Regions from separate parts of the Streptomyces sp. NPDC040405 genome, predicted to be linked through region 3. Evidence: predicted binding sites of a transcription regulator. Region 3 holds the regulator's gene; each other region holds the start of a gene.
The links. Region 3 encodes HrcA, which represses chaperone genes, less so after heat shock. Its sites were predicted from a motif close to TTNGCACTCNGNNNNNCNGAGTGCNAA; they were not measured.
Positions count from the first base shown of each region.

Region 1 (4,209 bases), on a different contig from region 3:
CAGCAGCGCCCTGAGCTTCTTCAGGTTGAACGGCAGCACATCGGTGATCTCGTACGCGGTGGCGTACGGCGTCGGGCGCAGCTCGTCCGCCGTGATGTAGGCGATCGTCGGGTCGATGAGGCGGCCGCCGATCCGGGCCGCGACGTCCGCCACGAGGTGGCCGCGGATGACGGCGCCGTCCGGTTCGTACAGCCAGCGGCCGACCGGGCCGGTCTCGGGGTCCGGGAGCTGCCGGGTGCCCAGCAGGGAGTGGCCGGAGGGCAGCAGCGTGGCGCGGCGCATGCTCGGGCGCGCGGTGCCGAACCACAGCACCGCCTCCTTCACGTTCCCGTGGTCCGAGATCCACTCGGCCTCCGCGTCCTCCGGCACCGCCTCGTGCGGAATCCCGGGCGCGATCTTGAGGGCGGCGCGCGGGGTCGTACGGGCGGCCTCGATGGCCCAGGACAGCGGCGGGGAGTACGCCTCGGGGTCGAAGACCCGGCCCCGGCCGCCGCGCCGGGCGGGGTCCACGAACACCGCGTCGTACGACGAGGTGTCGATCCCGGTGACATCGGCGCAGCGCACCTCGATGAGCTGCGACAGGCCCAGCGCGCCGGCGTTGGCCCGGGCGACCGCACAGGTCAGCGGATCGCGGTCGACGGCCAGGACGGTGAGCCCGGCCCGCGCCATCGCGATCGCGTCGCCGCCGATGCCGCAGCACAGATCGGCCACGCGGCGCACCCCGAACCCGGCCAGCCGGTCGGCGCGGTAGGCGGCGACGGAGGTACGGGTGGACTGCTCGACGCCGTTCGGCGTGAAGTACATGCGATGGGCGTCCTCGGCCCCGAACTTGGGCACAGCCCGCTGCCGCAGCTGTGCCTGCGTCAGGGCCGCCGAGACCAGGGCGGCCGGATGGTCACGGCGCAGCCGGGTCGCGATGGCCAGCTCCTGCGCCGGGTCGTAGTTCCGCAACGCGGAGAGCAGCGCCTGCCCCTCGTCGCCGAGCAGTGAGTCGAAGGCGTCAACGTCCACATGGCCCATTCTCCCCGCTCCGGGGAGCGCATCCGTACCCGCGTGTCGCGCGTCCGCGCCCCGTAGAGATGAAGATCGGTTGTGTGATGATGATCAACGCTGGTCTCTCCAGGTGTCTGGTTCTCGCCGCCGCGGCGGCCGTACTCGTCGGCTGCGGTGGCCCCGGGCCGCACGCCAGGACGGGGAAGGCGGCCGGTCACACGCGGTCGGCCTCCCCCTCGTCGCACGCCCTGTCCCGGGCCTCCGGCTCGCCGCCCCCGGACGGCTACCGCCGCTGGGGGCTCGACCGCCCGCTGGACCCGCCGCCCCCGCCCCCGGTCAAGCCCGCGCTCGCGCCGGTGTGGCCGCCGGTGCAGGGGCTGGCGACCGTCATCCGGCAAGTGGCCACCACCGATCGGGTGGTTTTCCTGACGCTCGACGACGGGATCGAGAAGGACCCGGCCTTCATCGACCAGGCCCGGGACCTCGGTCTGCCGTTCACCCAGTTCCTGGAGGACGAGGTGATCGGCGACCACTACGACTACTTCCGCGCGCTGCGCGAACTCGGCAACCGGGTCGGCAACCACACGCTCACCCACCCCAGCCTGGCGGGCAAGGACTACGAGACCCAGCTGCACGAGATCTGCGGCCAGCAGGACGTTCTCCACGAACGCCTCGGGCTGGAGCCCCACCTCTTCCGCCCGCCGTACGGGGACTACGACCGGAACACGCTGGCGGCGGCGGCGGAGTGCGGGCTGAACAAGGCGGTGCTGTGGCGCGCCGAGATGGAGCCCAAGGGGCTCGTGTACCGCTCCGGGAGCGGGCTGCGGCCGGGGGACATCGTGCTCGCGCACTTCCGCGGCCCGGCAGAGCTGGACGGGCACACCATGACCGACATGATCACCGAGCTGCTGCGGGAGGTGCAGGCGCAGGGCTTCACCGTGGCGCGGCTGGAGGACTACATCTGAGCGGCCGGACACCGGACGCCCGTGCGGTCCGCCGCCGCCTCGCTTGGCACTCTGGTTGACGGAGTGCTAACCGCGTCATAATGTCAGGGCTGGCACTCGGCACTGCGGAGTGCCAGCTACACAGCGACGGGCAGGTCCGGCACCCGCGACGACGGATCCACCTGGTCGCCACCTCAGACAGTTAACCCCGTGAGATCTCCGAAGGGGGAGGTCGGATCGTGACGACCGCCAGCTCCAAGGTTGCCATCAAGCCGCTTGAGGACCGCATCGTGGTCCAGGCCGTCGAGGCCGAGCAGACCACGGCCTCTGGCCTGGTCATCCCGGACACCGCCAAGGAGAAGCCCCAGGAGGGCGTCGTCCTGGCCGTCGGCCCGGGCCGTTTCGAGGACGGCAAGCGGCTTCCGCTCGACGTCTCCGTCGGCGACGTCGTGCTCTACAGCAAGTACGGCGGCACCGAGGTGAAGTACAGCGGCGAGGAGTACCTCGTCCTCTCGGCTCGCGACGTCCTCGCGATCGTCGAGAAGTAATCACCGAAGTTTTGCCTTGAGCCGCGCCCCGGTGCCCGTGTCACAGATACCCGGGGTCGGGGCGCGGTTCGTTTTTTTTGACGCGACGGCGGCTGCCTGACGTACGGCGGCCGAGGATCGCAATGAGAGGACATACGCAACCATGGCGAAGATCCTGAAGTTCGACGAGGACGCCCGTCGCGCCCTTGAGCGCGGCGTGAACAAGCTTGCGGACACCGTCAAGGTGACGATCGGCCCCCGCGGCCGCAACGTCGTCATCGACAAGAAGTTCGGTGCTCCGACCATCACCAACGACGGTGTCACGATCGCCCGCGAGGTCGAGGTCGAGGACCCGTACGAGAACCTTGGCGCCCAGCTCGTCAAGGAGGTGGCGACCAAGACCAACGACATCGCGGGTGACGGCACCACCACCGCCACCGTGCTGGCCCAGGCGCTGGTCCGCGAGGGCCTGCGCAACGTGGCCGCCGGTGCCTCCCCGGCCGCCCTGAAGAAGGGCATCGACGCCGCGGTCAAGGCCGTGTCCGAGGACCTCCTCGCGACCGCCAGCCCGATCGACTCCAAGTCCGACATCGCCGCCGTCGCCGGGCTGTCCGCCCAGGACAAGCAGGTCGGCGAGCTGATCGCCGAGGCGATGGACAAGGTCGGCAAGGACGGTGTCATCACCGTCGAGGAGTCCAACACCTTCGGTCTCGAGCTGGACTTCACCGAGGGCATGTCCTTCGACAAGGGCTACCTCTCGCCGTACATGGTGACCGACCAGGAGCGTATGGAGGCCGTCCTCGACGACCCGTACATCCTGATCCACCAGGGCAAGATCGGCTCGATCCAGGACCTGCTGCCGCTGCTGGAGAAGGTCATCCAGGCCGGCGCCAGCAAGCCGCTGCTGATCATCGCCGAGGACGTCGAGGGCGAGGCCCTCTCCACCCTCGTCGTCAACAAGATCCGCGGCACCTTCAACGCCGTCGCCGTGAAGGCCCCCGGCTTCGGTGACCGCCGCAAGGCCATGCTCGGCGACATCGCCACCCTCACCGGTGCCACCGTCATCGCCGAGGAGGTCGGCCTCAAGCTCGACCAGGCCGGTCTGGACGTGCTGGGCACCGCCCGTCGCGTGACCGTCACCAAGGACGACACCACCATCGTCGACGGCGGCGGCAACTCCGACGACGTGGCCGGTCGCATCGCCCAGATCAAGGCCGAGATCGAGTCCACGGACTCCGACTGGGACCGCGAGAAGCTCCAGGAGCGCCTCGCGAAGCTGGCCGGTGGCGTGTGCGTGATCCGCGTGGGCGCGGCCACCGAGGTCGAGCTCAAGGAGAAGAAGCACCGTCTGGAGGACGCCATCTCCGCGACCCGCGCCGCGGTCGAGGAGGGCATCGTCTCCGGTGGTGGCTCCGCGCTCGTCCACGCCGCCAAGGTGCTGGAAGGCGGCCTGGGCAAGGAGGGCGACGAGGCCACCGGTGTCGCCGTCGTCCGCCGCGCCGTCGTCGAGCCGCTGCGCTGGATCGCGGAGAACGCGGGCCTCGAGGGCTACGTCATCACCTCGAAGGTCGCCGAGCTGGAGAAGGGCCACGGCTACAACGCCGCGACCGAGGAGTACGGCGACCTGGTGAAGGCCGGCGTCATCGACCCGGTCAAGGTCACCCGCTCCGCGCTGGAGAACGCCGCGTCCATCGCGTCGCTGCTGCTCACCACCGAGACCCTGGTGGTCGAGAAGCCGGCCGAGG
Region 1 covers NZ_JBVIVI010000002.1:254,107-258,315, forward strand. Annotated here, with positions in the region: gene ACZ59A_RS08480 (THUMP-like domain-containing protein) at 1-1,020, opposite strand, end outside; gene ACZ59A_RS08485 (polysaccharide deacetylase family protein) at 1,098-1,958, shown strand; gene groES (co-chaperone GroES) at 2,177-2,485, shown strand; gene groL (chaperonin GroEL) at 2,628-4,209, shown strand, end outside.
Region 1: groES (co-chaperone GroES) is a predicted target of HrcA. The motif match lies at 2,002-2,028, and genes of this name have one in related genera.

Region 2 (4,209 bases), on a different contig from region 3:
AAGGCAAAAGCGGCCAAGGCGTAAAAAGAAACGGCGGCGGGGCGGCACCCCTGGGAGAAAGGGTGCCGCCCCGCCGTCGTCAGTGGACGGTGTGACCGACCGGCGCGCGGGGGCGCCGAAGCCGATCAGAAGTCCATGTCACCGCCCGGCATGCCACCCGGGGCGCCCGCCGGAGCGGCCTTCTCGGGCTTGTCGGCGATGACGGCCTCGGTGGTGAGGAACAGCGCGGCGATCGACGCGGCGTTCTGCAGCGCGGAGCGCGTGACCTTGGCCGGGTCGATGATGCCCTCGGCGATCAGGTCGATGTACTCACCGGTCGCGGCGTTGAGGCCGTGACCCGGGGTGAGGTTGCGGACCTTCTCCACCACGACGCCGCCCTCAAGGCCGGCGTTGACGGCGATCTGCTTCAGCGGGGCCTCCAGGGCCAGGCGCACAGCCTGGGCACCGGTGGCCTCGTCACCGTCGAGCTCCAGCTTCTCGAAGACCGAGACGGTCTGGAGCAGGGCCACGCCACCACCGGCGACGATGCCCTCCTCGACGGCGGCCTTGGCGTTGCGCACCGCGTCCTCGATGCGGTGCTTGCGCTCCTTCAGCTCGACCTCGGTCGCGGCACCGGCCTTGATGACGGCCACGCCGCCGGCCAGCTTCGCCAGGCGCTCCTGGAGCTTCTCGCGGTCGTAGTCCGAGTCCGAGTTCTCGATCTCGGCACGGATCTGGTTGACGCGGCCCTGCACCTGGTCGGTGTCGCCCGCGCCGTCCACGATCGTGGTCTCGTCCTTGGTGACCGTGACCTTGCGGGCGCGGCCGAGCAGGTCCAGACCCGCGTTCTCCAGCTTGAGGCCGACCTCCTCGGAGATGACCGTGCCACCGGTGAGGATGGCGATGTCGCCGAGCATGGCCTTGCGGCGGTCACCGAAGCCCGGAGCCTTGACGGCGACGGACTTGAAGGTGCCACGGATCTTGTTGACGACCAGGGTCGCCAGCGCCTCGCCCTCGATGTCCTCGGCGATGATCAGCAGCGGCTTGCCGGACTGCATGACCTTCTCGAGCAGCGGGAGGAGGTCCTTCACGCTGGTGATCTTCGAGTTGACGATCAGGATGTACGGGTCGTCGAGCGACGACTCCATGCGCTCCATGTCCGTCGCGAAGTACGGGGAGATGTAGCCCTTGTCGAAGCGCATGCCCTCGGTGAGCTCAAGCTCCAGCCCGAAGGTCTGCGACTCCTCGACGGTGATGACGCCTTCCTTGCCGACCTTGTCCATCGCCTCGGCGATGAGCTCGCCGATCTGGGTGTCGGCGGCGGAGATGGAGGCGGTGGAGGCGATCTGCTCCTTGGTCTCCACGTCCTTGGCCTGCTCGAGCAGCTGGGCGGAGACGGCCTCGACGGCCTTCTCGATGCCGCGCTTGAGGGCCATCGGGTTGGCGCCCGCGGCTACGTTCCGCAGACCCTCCTTGACCAGCGCCTGGGCGAGGACGGTCGCGGTCGTCGTGCCGTCACCGGCGACGTCGTCCGTCTTCTTCGCGACCTCCTTGACCAGCTCGGCGCCGATCTTCTCGTACGGGTCCTCGAGTTCGATCTCCTTGGCGATGGAAACACCATCGTTGGTGATCGTGGGGGCGCCCCACTTCTTCTCGAGGACGACGTTACGGCCCTTGGGGCCGAGGGTGACCTTGACGGCGTCGGCGAGCTGGTTCATCCCGCGCTCGAGGCCGCGCCGCGCCTCCTCGTCGAACGCGATGATCTTGGCCATGTGAAGTGGTCCTCCCAAGACGGGGTGGATTGCTCCGGACCGCGCCTGGCGCCCGCGACGGACGGCCTGCCTGCCGTGCGGTTCCTTGCCCCGCGCGGCGTCGGCTTGCCTCACCGACCCGATCCTTCTGTCACTCTCACCTTCAGAGTGCTAACGCAATAATTAGCACTCGCCCCATGAGAGTGCAAGCGCCCGACGGGCGTCAAGAGAGGCATGGGGACGGCGTGGGGGATGGTGGCCGCGCGGGGAACCCGGAGACGCGCGGGCATGCCAGAGGGCCCGCCCCCTCGCGGGGTACGAGCCCTCCGGCACTTCTTGTCAGCTGCCTCGCGTTCGGCGCGTCAGCCTACGGCCACGCGGACCATGTCCGCCTGCGGGCCCTTCTGGCCCTGCGAGATCTCGAACTCGACCCGCTGGCCTTCCTCGAGGGTGCGGTAACCGTCCATCTGGATCGCACTGTAGTGGACGAACACGTCCGCACCACCGTCGACCGCGATGAAGCCGTACCCCTTCTCCGCGTTGAACCACTTGACGGTGCCCTGAGCCATTCCTAACTCCCCTATTGCTGGCCCTTGCGCAGGACCGCACTCCGCGGACCCGGGTCAGACCTCACCCCCCGAGTCGAGGGGGGTGTGCGCCGGAACGCGTCGACCGCCGCTGAATGTATCCGTCCCAACGCCCTCTGCAACAGGTCAATTGGACGAGAATTCTGGGCACGGCCGATCGGGAATAAGTGGAGAATTCCTGTGAAGTTCGGGCAAACCTGGCGGGGCATAGGGTATCAACCCGACAAATCGCGCACACACTTTGCGCACAAGTTGACGAGTTCTCATATGCGGTGGCGCCGGGGCCGATGGGGAAGCGGGGCAACTGTATCGCGATTCCACACACGGAATCGCCCCGTCCGTTTCTCCCGGACGGGGCGATTTCCAGAGGTGAGGGGGGTGATGGGGCGTCAGCAACCACCCTCGGCTGTGGGGTCAGCCACCCGCGACCGCGGGGATGATCGACACCCCGGCGCCGTCCGGCGTGGCCGTGGCCAGGCCCTCGGCGAACCGCACGTCGTCGTCGTTGACGTAGACGTTCACGAAGCGGCGCAGCTTGCCGGTGTCGTCCAGGATGCGGGCCGCGATGCCCGTGTGGTTCTTCTCCAGGTCCGCCAGGACCTCGGTGAGGGTCGCGCCCTCGGCACTGACCTCGGCCTGGCCGCCGGTGTAGGTACGCAGGATGGTCGGGATTCGGACGTTGACGCTCATGCGAGGCCTGCCTCTCGGAACGAGTCAAGGGTGGGGCGGATGATGGCGGAGGGGCCCGTAGTGGGGGCCACCGCGTCGAGGGTCTTGAGGCCGTCGCCGGTGTTCAGAACGACGGTCGTCAGGGACGGGTCGAGAAGCCCGTCCTCGATCAGCTTCTTGGTCACGCCGACGGTCACGCCGCCCGCGGTCTCCGCGAAGATCCCCTCGGTGCGGGCGAGCAGCTTGATCGCGTCGACCACCTGCTCGTCGGTGACGTCCTCCACCGCGCCGCCGGTGCGGCGCGCGATGTCGAGGACGTACGGGCCGTCCGCCGGGTTGCCGATGGCCAGCGACTTGGCGATGGTGTTCGGCTTCTGCGGGCGCACCACGTCGTGGCCCGCCTTGAAGGCGGCGGAGACCGGGGAGCAGCCCTCGGCCTGGGCGCCGAAGATCTTGTACGGCTTGTCCTCGACCAGACCGAGCGCGATCAGCTCCTTGAGCCCCTTGTCGATCTTGGTGAGCTGGGAGCCGGAGGCGATCGGGATGACGATCTGGTCCGGCAGCCGCCAGCCGAGCTGCTCGCAGATCTCGTACGCCAGGGTCTTGGAGCCCTCGCCGTAGTACGGCCGCAGGTTGACGTTGACGAAGCCCCAGCCCTCGCCCACGGGGTCGCCGATCAGCTCGCTGCAGAAGCGGTTGACGTCGTCGTACGTGCCCTCGATGCCGACCAGCTCACCGCCGTAGACGGCGGCCATGACGACCTTGCCCGCCTCCAGGTCGTGCGGGATGAAGACGCACGAGCGGAAGCCGGAACGGGCGGCCGCGGCGCCCACCGCACCGGCCAGGTTGCCGGTGGAGGAGCAGGACAGCGTGGTGAAGCCGAACGTGCGGGCCGCCTGGACGGCGATGGCGACGACCCGGTCCTTGAAGGAGTGGGTCGGGTTGCCGGAGTCGTCCTTGACGTGCAGCTCGCCGGTGATGCCCAGCTCACGGGCGAGCCGGTCGGCCTTGACGAGCTGGGTGAAGCCCGGGCTCAGGCTGGGGAGTGTGGCCACGTCGGCGGGGACGGGCAGCAGCGGCGCATAGCGCCAGATGTTGTCCGGACCGGCCTCGATCTGCTTGCGCAGCCCTTCCGGATCGCCGCTCGGCAGGTCGTACGCGACCTCGAGCGGCCCGAAACACGACCCGCACGCGAAGATGGGACCGAGGTCGAAGCGCTCACC
Region 2 covers NZ_JBVIVI010000005.1:246,258-250,466, reverse strand. Annotated here, with positions in the region: gene groL (chaperonin GroEL) at 126-1,751, opposite strand; gene ACZ59A_RS22395 (cold-shock protein) at 2,093-2,299, opposite strand; gene ACZ59A_RS22390 (MoaD/ThiS family protein) at 2,732-3,007, opposite strand; gene thrC (threonine synthase) at 3,004-4,209, opposite strand, start outside.
Region 2: groL (chaperonin GroEL) is a predicted target of HrcA. The motif match lies at 1,914-1,940, and genes of this name have one in related genera.

Region 3 (4,209 bases):
TCGGGGTCGTCACCTCGACGTGCACGATGAGGTCGCCACGGCCGCCGCCGCGCAGATGGGTGATGCCGCGCTGGTGCAGCGGGACCGACTGGCCGGACTGGGTGCCGGGCCGGATGTCGATCTCCTCCAGGCCGTCCAGCGTCTCCAGCGGCACCTTGGTGCCGAGGGACGCCGCGGTCATCGGGATCGTCACCGTGCAGTGCATATCGTCGCCGCGCCGCTGGAAGACCGGGTGCGGCACCTCGTGGATCTCCACGTACAGGTCGCCCGCCGGGCCGCCGCCCGGGCCGACCTCGCCCTCGCCCGCGAGCTGGATCCGGGTGCCGTTGTCCACACCGGCCGGGATCTTCACGGTCAGCGTGCGCCGCGAGCGGATCCGCCCGTCGCCCGCGCACTCCGGGCACGGGGTCGGCACCACGGTGCCGAAGCCCTGGCACTGCGGGCACGGCCGCGAGGTCATGACCTGGCCGAGGAAGGACCGCGTCACCTGCGAGACCTCACCGCGGCCGCGGCACATGTCGCACGTCTGCGCCGAGGTACCCGGCGCCGCGCCCTCACCGCTGCAGGTCGTGCACACCACGGCGGTGTCGACCTGGATGTCCTTGGTGGTGCCGAACGCGGCCTCGCTCAGCTCCACATCGAGGCGGATCATGGCGTCCTGGCCGCGCCGGGTCCGGGACCGCGGGCCGCGCTGCGAGGCGGTGCCGAAGAAGGCGTCCATGATGTCGGAGAAGTTGCCGAAGCCCGCGCCGAATCCACCGGCGCCGCCGCCCGCGGCGGAACCCGACGGGTCCCCGCCCAGGTCGTAGACCTGCTTCTTCTGCGGGTCCGACAGGACCTCGTAAGCGGCGTTGATCTCCTTGAACCGCTCCTGGGTCTTCGGATCCGGGTTCACATCCGGATGCAGCTCACGTGCGAGCCGGCGGAATGCCTTCTTGATCTCGTCCTGCGAGGCATCGCGCTGCACGCCCAGGACTGCGTAGTAGTCCGTCGCCACTTACGACTCCGCCAGGATCTGTCCGACGTAACGTGCCACTGCGCGTACCGCTCCCATCGTTCCGGGGTAGTCCATGCGGGTCGGTCCGACCACGCCGAGTTTGGCGACGGCTTCGTCGCCCGAACCGTAGCCGACCGCGACGACCGAGGTGGAATTCAACCCCTCGTGAGCATTCTCATGCCCAATGCGCACGGTCATACCCGAGTCTTGCTCGCCGAGCAGCTTGAGGAGGACGACCTGCTCCTCAAGTGCCTCCAGCACGGGCCGAATCGTCAGGGGAAAATCATGCACGAATCGCGTGAGGTTCGAGGTGCCGCCGATCATCAGCCGCTCTTCGGTCTCCTCGACAAGCGTTTCGAGCAATGTCGCCAGCACGGTCGAGACCGTCCCCCGGTCCTCCTGTTCGAAGGACTCCGGAAGATCCTGCACCAATTGCGGCACATCCGCGAACCGCCGCCCCACGACCCGGCTGTTGAGCCGGGCCCGCAGATCCGCCAGCGAGTCGTCGCTGATCGGAGCCGGGCAGTCCACCACGCGCTGCTCGACCCGCCCGGTGTCGGTGATCAGCACCAGCATCACCCGGGCCGTGGCCAGCGGCAGCAGCTCCACATGCCGCACCGTCGAACGGGTCAGCGACGGATACTGCACCACCGCGACCTGCCGGGTCAGCTGCGCCAGCAGCCGGACGGTGCGCCCCACCACGTCGTCGAGGTCGACGGCGCTGTCCAGGAAGTTCTGGATGGCGCGCCGCTCCGGGGCGGACAGCGGCTTCACTCCGGCCAGCCTGTCCACGAAGAGCCGGTAGCCCTTGTCCGTGGGGATGCGCCCGGCGCTGGTGTGCGGCTGGGCGATGAAGCCCTCGTCCTCCAGCGCGGCCATGTCGTTGCGCACCGTGGCCGGGGAGACCCCCAGCCGGTGCCGCTCGGTGAGCGCCTTGGAGCCGACCGGCTCCTCGGTGCCCACATAGTCCTGGACAATGGCACGCAGCACTTCGAGTCTGCGTTCGCTGAGCACCCCGCGCACCTCCAGTCCAGCCGTGTCATCAGGTCGTCCGTCTGGCACTCAATGGTCACGAGTGCCAGAACCCCTCAGCCAGTGTACGGCGGGGTGCGGTGGCCACGGCAAGAGCCGCCCCCCGCCGGTGCCCCGGCCACACCTCACGCTATCGCTGTTGGAGCTAGCGTCTCGGTATGAAGACGTGTTGGGAAGAGGCCGGGTGGGAAGAGCTCGCGCCCGATGTCGCCCGCCGCAGGCTGCCGGACTGGGACTGCACGGTCGGCGTGATCGTCGGCCGTACGGACGTCCTCGTGGTGGACACCGGCTCGACGCTGCGCGAGGGCGCGGCGCTGCGGGCCGAGATCACCCGGCTGACCGGCCGACGGCCGACCCGGATCGCGCTCACCCACCCGCACTTCGACCATGTCCTGGGCACGGCCGCCTTCGCGGGCTGCGAGGTGTACGGGGCCACCGGTCTCGACGGTCTGCTGCGCCGCGAACGGGACGCGCTGCGCGAGGACGCGGTACGGCACGGGGTGGCCCCCGGTGCCGCCGCCGAGGCCGTCGACCACCTCGTACCGCCCCATCACGCGGTATCCGGGGAGATCAGCCTCGACCTGGGCGGGCGGTCGGTGCTGCTGGCGAACGTGGGCCCCGGGCACACCGCCCATGACCTGGCCGTTCTGGTGCCGGGCCGGACGGAGGTGGTGTTCTGCGGCGATCTCGTCGAGGAGTCGGGCCCGCCCCAGGCCGGATCCGACGCGATCCCCGCCCACTGGCCCGCCGCCCTCGACCGGCTGATCGCCCTCGGCGGCGAGGACGCGCGGTACGTCCCCGGCCATGGGTCGGTCGTGGACGCGGCCTTCGTACGTGACCAACGCGACGAACTGGCCGCGCGCTTCGGCGTGTCACGGTAACGACCCGTTCCCGTCGGCCGGCCGCGCTATCGTCATCCGGATGCGCAGCCGACAGTACGAATCGGATCTGACACCGCCCTGGAAGCGGCAACAGCCCGCCCCCGAGGTCCCCGCGGACCCGGACCTCGTGGTCGAGGAGGTCACCACGGGGTTCTGCGGTGCGGTGATCCGCTGCGAGAAGACCGCGCAGGGGCCGACGGTCACTCTGGAGGACCGCTTCGGCAAGCATCGCGTCTTCCCCATGGAGCCGCGCGGCTTCCTCCTGGAGGGCCGCGTCGTCACCCTCGTACGCCCGCGCGCGGCGGCCCCCGGCACGCCGCAGCGCACGGCCTCCGGTTCGGTCGCCGTCCCCGGCGCCCGCGCACGGGTCGCCCGCGCCGGGCGCATCTATGTGGAGGGCCGCCACGACGCGGAGCTGGTGGAGCGGGTCTGGGGCGACGATCTGCGTATCGAGGGCGTCGTCGTGGAGTATCTGGCGGGCGTCGACGACCTGCCCGCCATCGTCCGCGACTTCTCCCCCGGCCCGGACGCCCGGCTCGGCGTCCTGGTGGACCATCTGGTGGCCGGGTCCAAGGAGTCCCGTATCGCCGAGCAGATCACCGACGAGAACGTCCTGGTCGTCGGGCACCCCTTCATCGACGTGTGGGAGGCCGTGAAGCCGTCCTCGCTGGGCATTCCCGCCTGGCCGACGGTGCCGCGCGGCCAGGACTGGAAGACGGGCGTGTGCCGCGCCCTGGGCTGGCCGGAGAACACGGGCGCGGCCTGGCAGCGGATCCTGTCCGGCGTCCACTCCTACAAGGATCTGCGGCCGGAGCTGCTGGGGCGGGTGGAGGAGTTGATCGACTTCGTCACGGCGCCCGAGGCCGACTAGTCCACCACGTCCCGCACCACCGCGTCGGCCAGCAGGCGGCCCCTGAGGGTGAGCACGGCCCGGCCCTGCCCGTAGGGCTCCGGCTCCAGCAGGCCGTCCTCCAGCGCCCGCGCCGCGGCCGCCGCACCGGCCGGGCGCAGCAGCTCCAGCGGGCACCCCTCGGCCAGCCGCAGTTCCAGCAGGATCCGCTCCACCCGGCGCTCCTCGTCGGACAGCAGCTCGCGCCCGGCGCCCGGTGAGCGGCCCTCGCTGAGCGCCTGCGCGTACGCCCCGGGGTGCTTGACGTTCCACCAGCGCACCCCGCCGACGTGGCTGTGCGCGCCGGGTCCGGCGCCCCACCAGTCGGCGCCGCGCCAGTACAGCTCGTTGTGGCGGCACCGGCCCTCGGGCGAGGTCGCCCAGTTGGAGACCTCGTACCAGGCGAAGCC
Region 3 covers NZ_JBVIVI010000001.1:1,063,231-1,067,439, forward strand. Annotated here, with positions in the region: gene dnaJ (molecular chaperone DnaJ) at 1-997, opposite strand, end outside; gene hrcA (heat-inducible transcriptional repressor HrcA) at 998-2,011, opposite strand; gene ACZ59A_RS04770 (MBL fold metallo-hydrolase) at 2,188-2,910, shown strand; gene ACZ59A_RS04775 (DUF3097 domain-containing protein) at 2,951-3,781, shown strand; gene hemW (radical SAM family heme chaperone HemW) at 3,778-4,209, opposite strand, start outside.

Region 4 (4,209 bases), on a different contig from region 3:
ATCACCATGCCCGGCTCCGCCCGATCCCGCCGGGGCCTGTGGACGGCCGACGTCTTGTGGACAACTTGGTCCCCCACAGGAGTGCACACCCGTACCGCCGCCGCCCACACAGGCGGCCCCACACCGGCGCCGCCCAGGCCCGCGGCCCGCCGGCGCGCCCGCTACGGCAGCTCTATCCCCAGGTCCCAGCCGTCGTGCCCGTGCGCGCACAGGCAGTCCCGGTCGGCGTTGTCGGGAAGGCCGCTCACCGCGTCGAAGAGCACCTCGCGCAGCCGCCCGACGTTCTCGCCGAACACCTTCAGCACCTCGGCGTGCGAGACGCCCTCACCGGTCTCCACTCCCGCGTCCAGATCGGTGACCAGCGTCAACGACGTGTAGCACAGCTCCAGTTCACGGGCGAGCACCGCTTCCGGATGTCCCGTCATCCCGACCACCGACCAGCCCTGCGCGGCGTGCCAGCGCGATTCCGCCCGGGTGGAGAAGCGCGGCCCTTCGACCACGCACACCGTTCCGCCGTCGACCGGTTCCCAGTCGCGCCCGCGTGCCGCCGTCACCGCTGCCTGCCGCCCCACCGGGCAGTACGGGTCCGCGAAGGTCGTGTGCACCACGTTCGGCACCCGCCCGTCCGGGAGCGGCTCACCGTCGAAGTAGGTCTGCGTACGTCCCTTGGTGCGGTCCACCAGCTGGTCCGGCACCAGCAGCGTCCCCGGTCCGTATTCCGGCCGCAGTCCGCCCACCGCGCACGGCCCGAACACCTGGCGCACCCCGACCGCGCGCAGGGCCCACAGATTGGCGCGGTAGTTGATCCGGTGCGGCGGCAGATGGTGCTTGCGGCCGTGCCGGGGCAGGAAGGCGACTCGCCGTCCCGCGATGTCGCCGAGGAAGAGCGAATCGCTCGGAGGCCCGTAGGGAGTCTCCACGGTGATCTCGGTCACATCGTCGAGGAAGGCGTAGAGCCCCGACCCTCCGATGACCCCTATGTCTGCTTGGGTGCTGCTCGTCTCGGCCATGTGATCACCCTAGCCAGCCCCGCCCGGCAGTGCCCGGACACCGGCCACGCCCGACGGCGCCCGGACGCAGCGCGCCCCCGCGGCTTCCCGGGAGGAAGCGGCGGGGGCGCGCTGCGTACGGGGTCAGGCGGCCGAGCTGGTGCTGCTCGACGACGACGTGGTCGACGAGGAAGACGTCGACGACGAAGATGACGAGGACGACCCCGAGGAGGTGTCCGAGGAGGAGGACGACGAAGACGACGAGGTCTTGTCCGCCGACTTGTCCGACGACGAGCCGCTGTCGCTCTTCGCCGCGGACTTCGAGCCGCTGCCCGAGCTGCTGGACGAGGAGCGGCTGTCGTTCCGGTAGAAGCCGGAGCCCTTGAAGACGATGCCGACCGCGGAGAACACCTTCTTCAGGCGTCCCTGGCACTGGGGGCATTCGGTGAGCGCGTCGTCGGTGAACTTCTGCACCGCCTCGAGGCCCTCGCCGCACTCGGTGCACTGGTACTGGTAGGTCGGCACGTACTTCCTCCTGGCACTCTCACTCGTTGAGTGCTAACGACGCTCCATAGTGCAGCATTCCAGCCTGCCAGTCCACCGCAGTACGGCACACGGTGACCTACGCCACGCTGTCAGCCGCCGCCGGTGCCCAGCCAGCCCGCCAGCTTGCCGCCCCGGCCGACCGCCCGCAGCCGCTGTTCGGCCGCGTCCCGCACCGGGTCGGTGGCCACCACCAGGAGTTCGTCGCCCCGCCGCAGCACGGTCGAGGGCAGGGGGACGAAGCTGGAGCCGCCCCGGACGACGAGGGTGACCGCGGCGCCGGGCGGCAGCCGCAGCTCGGCGACCTCCACCCCGTGCATCCGGGAGTCCTTGGGGATCGAAACCGACAGCAGATGGCCGCGCAGCCGTTCCAGCGGCGCCGATTCGATGCCCAGGTCCGCGGTGCCCTCCGTTTCCTCCAGCCGCAGCCGGGTGGCGAGCCACGGCAGTGTCGGTCCCTGGACCAGGGTGTAGATGATCACGAGGACGAAGACGATGTTGAAGATCCGGCGGCTGTCGGGCACCTCCCCGACCATGGGGATCGTCGCGAGCACAATCGGCACCGCGCCGCGCAGCCCGGCCCAGGACAGCAGGATCTTCTCCCGCCAGGCCACCCGGAACGGCGTCGTGCTCACCAGCACCGACACGGGCCGGGCAACCATGGTCAGCACCAGCCCGACGACGACGGCCGGCAAGATGTCGTCGGCCAGTTCGTGCGGCGTCACCAGCAGCCCGAGCAGGACGAACATGCCGATCTGGGCGAGCCAGCCGAGCCCCTCGGCGAAACCGCGGGTGGCCGGCCAGTGGGGCAGCTTCGCGTTGCCCATGACGAGCGAGGCGAGGTAGACGGCGAGGAAGCCGGAGCCGTGTGCCAGCGCGCCGCCCGCGTACGCGACGACCGCGATGGCCATCACCGCGATCGGGTACAGACCCGAGGCGGGCAGGGCCACCCGGCGCAGGCCGTACGAGCCGAGCCAGCCGATCGCGAGACCGATGGCGGCGCCGATCGCCAGCTCCAGCGCGATCTCGCCGATCATGAGGTACCAGGAGTCGATCGGGCCCTGGCTGGAGAAGGCGACGACCAGGATCACCACCGGGGCGTCGTTGAAGCCCGATTCGGCCTCCAGGGTGCCGGTGAGCCGCTTGGGCAGCGGCACCTTGCGCAGCACGGAGAAGACCGCCGCCGCGTCCGTGGACGACACCACCGCGCCGATGATCAGTGCCTGCCGCCAGTCCAGCCCCACCACATAGTGCGCCGCCGCCGCGGTGACTCCCACGCTCACCGCGACGCCCACGGTCGACAGCGCGGCGGCCGTCGGCAGCGCGGGTTTGATTTCGCGCCACTTGGTGCCCAGGCCGCCCTCGGCAAGGATCACGACCAGCGCGGCGTAGCCGATGACCTGCGTCAGTTCGGCGTTGTTGAAGGTGACGCCGAGCCCGTCCGTGCCCAGGGCGACGCCCATCCCGAGGTACAGAAGCAGGGTGGGCAGCCCGCTGCGGGAGGAGATCCTTACGGCCGCCACCGCGACGAGCAGGACGAGGGAGCAGACCAGCAGCAGTTCATTGAGGTGGTGGACAGTCAGGGGCCGAACCTTTCTCACGTGAGCGGCGGGATCTTCGGGGACGATGTGAACGGATCCCAGCCGACCGGAACTTCATTGCCTTACCTAACATTTTACGGGTTCTTGACGCGGGCCTTCCACACGGGCCGCACACGGGCCGCCCGCGGAGGTGTGGGAGAGGGTCGGCGGACCCGGTCCGATGGCCGGTGGACGGCGTCAGTCATGACTCCGCGTAGGGGCGGCGACAGCGCTGCGCCTATGGTTGCTCCAGCACTCCAGGATCACCCTGCCCCTCGAAGGACAGCGATGCCCGCCAACAAAACCGGCTCTTCTCCCAAGAAGAAGAGCCGACGTCTCCGCCTGCTCGTGATCGCAGTCGTGCTGCTGCTCGTGGGGGGTCTCGGCTTCGGCACGTACTGGAGTATCAGTACCGTGCGGGCCTCCTTCCCGGAGACCACGGGGTCGCTCCAGGTCAAGGGGCTTTCCGATCCCGTACAGGTCAAGCGCGACGGCAACGGCATACCCCAGATCTACGGCAATTCGCCGGAGGACCTCTTCCGCGCCCAGGGCTTCGTCCAGGCCCAGGACCGCTTCTGGGAGATGGACGTCCGCCGTCATATGACGGCCGGTCGGCTCTCGGAGATGTTCGGTCCCGGCCAGGTGGAGACCGACGCGTTCCTGCGCACCATGGGCTGGCGCCGGGTGGCGCAGCAGGAATACGACACCAAGCTGTCGCCGTCGACCAAGAGGTATCTGCGGGCCTACTCCGACGGGGTCAACGCCTACCTCAAGGACCACGAGGGCAAGGCGCTGTCGGTCGAATACGCGGCACTGGGCTTCGAGAACGACGGCTACAAGCCCGAGAAGTGGACCCCGGTCGACTCGGTCGCCTGGCTCAAGGCCATGGCCTGGGACCTGCGCGGCAACATGCAGGACGAGGTGGACCGCGCCCTGGCGTCGAGCCGGCTGAGCGCCAAGCAGATAGAAGAGCTGTACCCGTCGTATCCGTACAGCCGGAACAAGCCGATCGTCCAGGGCGGCGCGCTCAACGAGGCTACCGACGAGTTCGACCCCAAGGCGACGTCGACGGGCGCCACGGGCAGTGCGGGGTCCAC
Region 4 covers NZ_JBVIVI010000002.1:507,921-512,129, forward strand. Annotated here, with positions in the region: gene ACZ59A_RS09615 (S-methyl-5'-thioadenosine phosphorylase) at 162-1,010, opposite strand; gene ACZ59A_RS09620 (FmdB family zinc ribbon protein) at 1,134-1,514, opposite strand; gene ACZ59A_RS09625 (potassium/proton antiporter) at 1,625-3,133, opposite strand; gene ACZ59A_RS09630 (penicillin acylase family protein) at 3,401-4,209, shown strand, end outside.
Region 4: ACZ59A_RS09620 (FmdB family zinc ribbon protein) is a predicted target of HrcA. The motif match lies at 1,525-1,551, and genes of this name have one in related genera.